2 regions of the Bacillus haynesii genome follow, and region 2 is predicted to be linked to the other one. Evidence: a T-box and tRNA genes for the amino acid it is inferred to sense, from the RefSeq annotation. Region 2 holds a T-box; the other holds one or more tRNA genes.
The links. A T-box is a leader RNA that pairs with one kind of tRNA and senses whether it is charged. The one in region 2 lies ahead of ileS (isoleucine--tRNA ligase), so its partner is inferred to be a tRNA-Ile.
Positions count from the first base shown of each region.

Region 1: it has a tRNA-Ile gene. The T-box ahead of ileS (isoleucine--tRNA ligase) is inferred to sense a tRNA for this amino acid. The anticodon was not compared.

Region 1 is NZ_CP059494.1:3,029,484-3,033,550, reverse strand. It holds gene gyrA (DNA gyrase subunit A) at 1-757, shown strand, start outside; rRNA gene H2R00_RS15050 (16S ribosomal RNA) at 1,036-2,579, shown strand; tRNA gene H2R00_RS15045 (tRNA-Ile) at 2,682-2,758, shown strand; tRNA gene H2R00_RS15040 (tRNA-Ala) at 2,770-2,845, shown strand; rRNA gene H2R00_RS15035 (23S ribosomal RNA) at 2,930-4,067, shown strand, end outside.
Region 2 is NZ_CP059494.1:1,385,348-1,389,414, reverse strand. It holds gene H2R00_RS06820 (YggT family protein) at 2-277, shown strand; gene H2R00_RS06815 (YlmH family RNA-binding protein) at 415-1,191, shown strand; gene H2R00_RS06810 (DivIVA domain-containing protein) at 1,288-1,782, shown strand; T-box leader at 1,845-2,074, shown strand; gene ileS (isoleucine--tRNA ligase) at 2,126-4,067, shown strand, end outside.

The sequences.
Region 1 (4,067 bases), 1.6 Mb from region 2:
GATCCCTGAATTCGGACGGACAGCAAAGGGAATTCCGATTATTAACCTGCTTGAAGTGGAAAAAGGAGAATGGATCAACGCGATTATTCCGGTAAGCGAATTTGATGACGATTCTTATTTGTTCTTCACGACAAAACACGGAATATCAAAACGCACGCCGCTTTCCCAATTCGCGAATATCCGCAATAACGGATTGATCGCCTTAAGCCTCCGCGATGAGGATGAATTGATGGCTGTCCGCCTGACGGATGGTAATAAACAAATTATTATCGGCACGAAGAACGGTTTGCTGATCCGTTTCCCTGAAACAGATGTAAGGCAAATGGGAAGAACAGCAGCCGGCGTTAAGGGCATCACTCTGACAGATGACGATGTTGTCGTCGGCATGGAGATTTTGGAAGAGGATTCTCACGTACTAATCGTAACTGAAAAGGGCTACGGAAAACTGACGCCAGCTTCAGAATACAGGGTTCAAAGCCGTGGAGGAAAAGGGCTGAAAACCTGCAAAATTACAGAAAATAACGGATCTCTTGTTACAGTGAAAGCAACAACAGGAGAAGAAGATTTAATGATCATCACAGCAAGCGGCGTGATCATTCGGATGGATATTAAAGATATTTCTACGACCGGCCGCGTCACTCAGGGTGTGCGCCTTATCCGCTTAGGTGAACAAGAGCATGTCGCGACTGTCGCTTTAGTTGAAAAAGATGAAGAGAACGATACAGAAGAACAAGAACAGGAAGCGGACGAATCATAAAAACATGCAGCCATTTGGCTGCATGTTTTTCTATTCAATCTTTCAAATATAACCTTTTCATCAGAAGCATAATGTGCTATAATTTCTTTTGGTCGCTTATAAAAGCAACAACAAAAACTTTTTCAAAAAAAGTATTGACCGCTTGTCTCATAAATGTTATATTTAAGTGGTCGCTTTGAGAGCGGCAACGAAGTTCTTTGAAAACTAAACAAGACAAAACGTACCTGTTAATTCATTAAATAAATCGCACATGCGAATGTGCGTAGTCATTATCAAACTTCATGGAGAGTTTGATCCTGGCTCAGGACGAACGCTGGCGGCGTGCCTAATACATGCAAGTCGAGCGGACCGACGGGAGCTTGCTCCCTTAGGTCAGCGGCGGACGGGTGAGTAACACGTGGGTAACCTGCCTGTAAGACTGGGATAACTCCGGGAAACCGGGGCTAATACCGGATGCTTGATTGAACCGCATGGTTCAATTATAAAAGGTGGCTTTTAGCTACCACTTACAGATGGACCCGCGGCGCATTAGCTAGTTGGTGAGGTAACGGCTCACCAAGGCAACGATGCGTAGCCGACCTGAGAGGGTGATCGGCCACACTGGGACTGAGACACGGCCCAGACTCCTACGGAGGCAGCAGTAGGGAATCTTCCGCAATGGACGAAAGTCTGACGGAGCAACGCCGCGTGAGTGATGAAGGTTTTCGGATCGTAAAACTCTGTTGTTAGGGAAGAACAAGTATCGTTCGAATAGGGCGGTACCTTGACGGTACCTAACCAGAAAGCCACGGCTAACTACGTGCCAGCAGCCGCGGTAATACGTAGGTGGCAAGCGTTGTCCGGAATTATTGGGCGTAAAGCGCGCGCAGGCGGTTTCTTAAGTCTGATGTGAAAGCCCCCGGCTCAACCGGGGAGGGTCATTGGAAACTGGGAACTTGAGTGCAGAAGAGGAGAGTGGAATTCCACGTGTAGCGGTGAAATGCGTAGAGATGTGGAGGAACACCAGTGGCGAAGGCGACTCTCTGGTCTGTAACTGACGCTGAGGCGCGAAAGCGTGGGGAGCGAACAGGATTAGATACCCTGGTAGTCCACGCCGTAAACGATGAGTGCTAAGTGTTAGAGGGTTTCCGCCCTTTAGTGCTGCAGCAAACGCATTAAGCACTCCGCCTGGGGAGTACGGTCGCAAGACTGAAACTCAAAGGAATTGACGGGGGCCCGCACAAGCGGTGGAGCATGTGGTTTAATTCGAAGCAACGCGAAGAACCTTACCAGGTCTTGACATCCTCTGACAACCCTAGAGATAGGGCTTCTTCGGGGCAGAGTGACAGGTGGTGCATGGTTGTCGTCAGCTCGTGTCGTGAGATGTTGGGTTAAGTCCCGCAACGAGCGCAACCCTTGATCTTAGTTGCCAGCATTCAGTTGGGCACTCTAAGGTGACTGCCGGTGACAAACCGGAGGAAGGTGGGGATGACGTCAAATCATCATGCCCCTTATGACCTGGGCTACACACGTGCTACAATGGGCAGAACAAAGGGCAGCGAAGCCGCGAGGCTAAGCCAATCCCACAAATCTGTTCTCAGTTCGGATCGCAGTCTGCAACTCGACTGCGTGAAGCTGGAATCGCTAGTAATCGCGGATCAGCATGCCGCGGTGAATACGTTCCCGGGCCTTGTACACACCGCCCGTCACACCACGAGAGTTTGTAACACCCGAAGTCGGTGAGGTAACCTTTTGGAGCCAGCCGCCGAAGGTGGGACAGATGATTGGGGTGAAGTCGTAACAAGGTAGCCGTATCGGAAGGTGCGGCTGGATCACCTCCTTTCTAAGGATATTATACGGAATATAAGACCTTGCGGTCTTATAGACAGGTGCGTTTAGATCTTGTTTAGTTTTGAAGGAACTTCCTTCATATGAATCAAAAGATGGGCCTGTAGCTCAGCTGGTTAGAGCGCACGCCTGATAAGCGTGAGGTCGGTGGTTCGAGTCCACTCAGGCCCACCATCTTTATACACGGGGCCTTAGCTCAGCTGGGAGAGCGCCTGCTTTGCACGCAGGAGGTCAGCGGTTCGATCCCGCTAGGCTCCACCAACGTGTTCTTTGAAAACTAGATAACGAAAGTAGACATTCACATTCAATTGTAATGCAAGATATCACGTAGTGATTCTTTTTAACGGTTAAGTTAGAAAGGGCGCACGGTGGATGCCTTGGCACTAGGAGCCGATGAAGGACGGGACGAACACCGATATGCTTCGGGGAGCTGTAAGCAAGCTTTGATCCGGAGATTTCCGAATGGGGAAACCCACTGCTCGTAATGGAGCAGTATCCATATCTGAATTCATAGGATATGAGAAGGCAGACCCGGGGAACTGAAACATCTAAGTACCCGGAGGAAGAGAAAGCAAATGCGATTCCCTGAGTAGCGGCGAGCGAAACGGGATTAGCCCAAACCAAGAGGCTTGCCTCTTGGGGTTGTAGGACACTCTGTACGGAGTTACAAAAGAACGAGGTAGATGAAGAGGTCTGGAAAGGCCCGCCATAGGAGGTAACAGCCCTGTAGTCAAAACTTCGTTCTCTCCTGAGTGGATCCTGAGTACGGCGGAACACGTGAAATTCCGTCGGAATCCGGGAGGACCATCTCCCAAGGCTAAATACTCCCTAGTGACCGATAGTGAACCAGTACCGTGAGGGAAAGGTGAAAAGCACCCCGGAAGGGAGTGAAAGAGATCCTGAAACCGTGTGCCTACAAGTAGTCAGAGCCCGTTAACGGGTGATGGCGTGCCTTTTGTAGAATGAACCGGCGAGTTACGATCCCGTGCAAGGTTAAGTTTGAAAAGACGGAGCCGCAGCGAAAGCGAGTCTGAATAGGGCGCATGAGTACGTGGTCGTAGACCCGAAACCAGGTGATCTACCCATGTCCAGGGTGAAGTTCAGGTAACACTGAATGGAGGCCCGAACCCACGCACGTTGAAAAGTGCGGGGATGAGGTGGGTAGGGGTGAAATGCCAATCGAACCTGGAGATAGCTGGTTCTCTCCGAAATAGCTTTAGGGCTAGCCTCAAGGTAAGAGTCTTGGAGGTAGAGCACTGATTGGACTAGGGGCCCCTACCGGGTTACCGAATTCAGTCAAACTCCGAATGCCAAAGACTTATCCTTGGGAGTCAGACTGCGAGTGATAAGATCCGTAGTCGAAAGGAAACAGCCCAGACCGCCAGCTAAGGTCCCAAAGTATACGTTAAGTGGAAAAGGATGTGGAGTTGCTTAGACAACCAGGATGTTGGCTTAGAAGCAGCCACCATTTAAAGAGTGCGTA
Region 2 (4,067 bases):
GATGATCCTATTTTATATTTATAGAGTTTTAAGTATTCTTCTAACCGTTTATTCGTTTGCGCTCATTATTTACATTTTTATGTCTTGGGTGCCTAATGCAAGGGAGTCTTCATTCGGCCGGGTGCTTGCTTCACTTTGTGAGCCTTATCTCGAACCGTTCAGAAGAATCATTCCTCCGCTCGGGATGATTGATATTTCTCCGCTCGTGGCGATTTTCATACTGCGGTTCGCAGATGCAGGGCTTCTTGCGGTTTTCAGAATGCTCGGCGCTTTTTAAAGACATCATTGCCGATTATCCCGTAAGGACTTGCCGGCGGCAGCGGCGCCGTTTTTCAGGAGCGTGCCTTCAATCTTTGCGGGCCGAGTATCGGGCTTGGCTGTAGGCCAGGCCTCTTTACATAGAAAGGAAAGACAATGAGCGATATTTACCAGCATTTCAGAAAAGACGAAGAGCCGTTTATCGACCAGGCTCTTGAGTGGAAAAGAATCGTGGCGGAACAGTACCGGATGAAGCTGACCGATTTTTTGGACCCGCGGGAACAGGTGATCCTGCAATCTGTCATCGGTCATTCAGACGACGTGAGGCTTGAATTTTTCGGAGGCTTCCCTGAGGCCGAACGAAAGAGGGCTGTGCTGTTCCCCGAATATACCGAGCCGTCTGCCGAAGATTTTCAGCTTCAAGGCTGGGAAGTCATCTATCCGCAAAAATTTGCCTCCATCGAGCATCGCGAGCTTCTCGGCTCATTGATGGGCATCGGATTGAAGCGTCAAAAGTTCGGCGACCTGATCTTTTCGGACGGGACATGGCAGTTTATCTGTTCGGAAGAAGTCGCTGATTTTGTTTTTACCCAGCTGACACAAATCGGGAAGGTGAAAGTTTCCCTTGAAAAAATTCCGCTTTCAAAGCTTAAAGTACCGGAGCAGGATGTCGAAATAAGGGATGATACGGTTTCATCTTTGAGGCTTGATGCGATTTGCTCGTCAATGAGCAGGCAATCCCGACAGAAAGCACAGGTTCTCGTGAAAAACGGCCTCGTGAAAGTGAACTGGAAAGTCATCGAAGACCCTTCATATGCACTGGCGGAAGGGGATATGGTTTCGATCCGGGGGTTTGGCCGCTTCAGGATGAAAAACATTGACGGCAAAACGAAAAAGGGCAAATGGAGATTGACGTTTGAAAAACAAAAATGACGAGTTTTAACAGTTTTTTCTCCGCCCGGTCGAATTTTGCTTTATAATGTTGACTAGGACAAGTGTACATAAAGAAAAATAATGGAGGTGGGCAGCATGCCTTTGACGCCAAATGACATTCATAATAAAACATTTACGAAAGCGTTCCGCGGCTATGATGAAGATGAAGTGAACGAGTTCCTGGCCCAGGTGAGAAAGGATTATGAGATCATTCTGCGCAAAAAAAATGAGCTTGAAACAAAAGTGAACGAGCTTGACGAGCGTCTCGGCCATTTTTCGACGATCGAAGAGACGTTGAATAAATCGATCCTTGTCGCACAGGAAGCAGCAGAAGACGTAAAGCGCAATTCCGAGAAAGAAGCGAAGCTCATCGTCCGTGAAGCTGAGAAAAACGCTGACCGGATCATTAATGAGTCCCTTTCAAAATCGAGAAAAATCGCGATGGAAATCGAAGAGCTGAAAAAGCAGTCAAAAGTGTTCAGAACCCGTTTCCAAATGCTGATCGAAGCGCAGCTTGACCTGTTGAAAAACGATGACTGGGATCATTTGCTTGAATACGAAGTAGACGCAGTAATGGATGAAAAGGAATAGAATTTCGTTTGCAATCTTGACATATCGTCATCCGTTCGCATATAATACGTTCATAAATTGAGTGAAAAACGTTTGAGAGGGACAGACATTGATTCCTGAAAACAATGAAAGCGACCCGGGGGTGGTGTAAGCCCGGGATTGTTGGAATCGTTGTGTATCAGCCCTCAAGTTTCCTTTCTGAACCGTCCAGTAGGAAAGGACGTCCCATCACGTTACGATGTTTGAGCGGATAAGCCGAATCGGCTTGTCTAAAAGGGTGGTACCGCGAGATCAAAGCCTTCTCGTCCCTTATGGGATGAAAAGGCTTTTTTTGTTTTAGAAAAGATGTTTTGGAGGAATGGTAATGGATTATAAAGACACGCTCTTAATGCCGAAAACAGATTTTCCGATGAGAGGAAACTTGCCGAACCGTGAACCTGAAATCCAGGGGAAATGGGAAGATATGGACATTTACAGCCTCGTTCAGAAACGAACCGAAGGCCGGCCGATGTTCGTGCTTCATGACGGACCTCCGTATGCGAACGGCGATATTCATATGGGCCATGCGCTTAACAAAGTACTGAAGGACTTCATCGTCCGTTCGAGATCGATGAGCGGCTATCATGCACCGTACGTTCCGGGCTGGGACACACACGGCTTGCCGATTGAAACGGCGCTCACGAAAAACAAAAAAGTGAAGCGTAAAGAAATGACAGTAGCCGAATTCCGCAAGCTTTGCGAAGAATATGCATGGCAGCAAATCGAAGGTCAAAAGACGCAATTTAAGCGTCTCGGTGTCAGAGGAGATTGGGAAAACCCATACGTGACGCTAAAGCCTGAGTTTGAAGCGCAGCAAATTAAAGTATTCGGCGAAATGGCGAAAAAAGGTTATATTTACAAAGGGAAGAAGCCGGTTTACTGGTCCCCTTCAAGCGAATCAGCTCTGGCTGAAGCTGAAATCGAGTACCATGATAAACGCTCGCCGTCTATCTATGTTGCATTTGATGTAAAAGATGGAAAAGGTGTATTGAAAAACGGCGAAAAAATCATCATCTGGACGACAACGCCATGGACGATCCCGGCCAACCTCGGCATCGCCGTACACCCTGAATTGGAATACAGCGTCGTTGCTGCCGGAGGCGGGCGCTACGTGATGGCAAGCGCATTGATTGAAAGCGTGGCAAAAGCGATCGGCTTTGAAGATCATGAAGTTGTTCAGACCGTTAAAGGAAAAGACCTGGAACATATTGTTGCGGTTCATCCTTTATATGGAAGAGATTCGCTTGTCATGCTCGGTGAACACGTAACAACAGATGCCGGTACAGGCTGCGTTCATACCGCTCCGGGACACGGAGAAGACGACTTTATCATCGGTCAGAAATACGGACTTGACGTGCTTTGCCCAGTTGATGAAAAAGGACATATGACGAGCGAAGCCCCTGGTTTTGAAGGACTGTTTTACGATCAGGCCAACAAGCCGATTACAGAACAGCTCGAAGAAAAAGGCGCTTTGCTGAAGCTCGATTTCATCACACACTCCTATCCGCACGACTGGAGAACGAAAAAACCGACCATTTTCCGTGCGACCGCCCAATGGTTCGCTTCTATCAAAGACTTTAGAGACGAGCTTCTTGACGCGGTAAAAGAAACAAAATGGGTGCCTGAATGGGGCGAAACGCGCCTCTACAATATGATCCGCGACCGCGGTGACTGGTGTATTTCAAGACAGCGCGCATGGGGCGTGCCGATTCCGGTATTTTATGCCGAAAACGGGGAGCCGATCATCACGGATGAAACGATCGACCACGTTTCTGAACTATTCAGGAAGCACGGTTCGAACATTTGGTTTGAAAAAGAAGCGAATGAACTGCTTCCGGAAGGCTTTACACACCCGGGAAGCCCGAACGGCAAGTTCACAAAAGAACAGGACATCATGGACGTCTGGTTTGATTCAGGATCGTCACATCAGGCCGTACTGGAAGAACGTGATGATCTTGTAAGACCTGCGGACTTGTATCTTGAAGGATCTGACCAATACCGCGGCTGGTTTAACTCATCGATTTCGACAGCGGTTGCCGTAACGGGTAAAGCACCTTATAAAGGCGTGCTGTCACACGGTTTTGCCCTTGACGGAGAAGGCCGCAAAATGAGTAAATCGCTCGGCAATGTCGTTGTACCGGCAAAAATCATGAACCAGTTTGGGGCCGATATTTTAAGGCTGTGGGTTGCGTCTGTCGACTATCAAGCAGATGTCCGCGTGTCTGACGCGATCTTAAAACAAGTCGCAGAAGTGTACCGGAAGATTC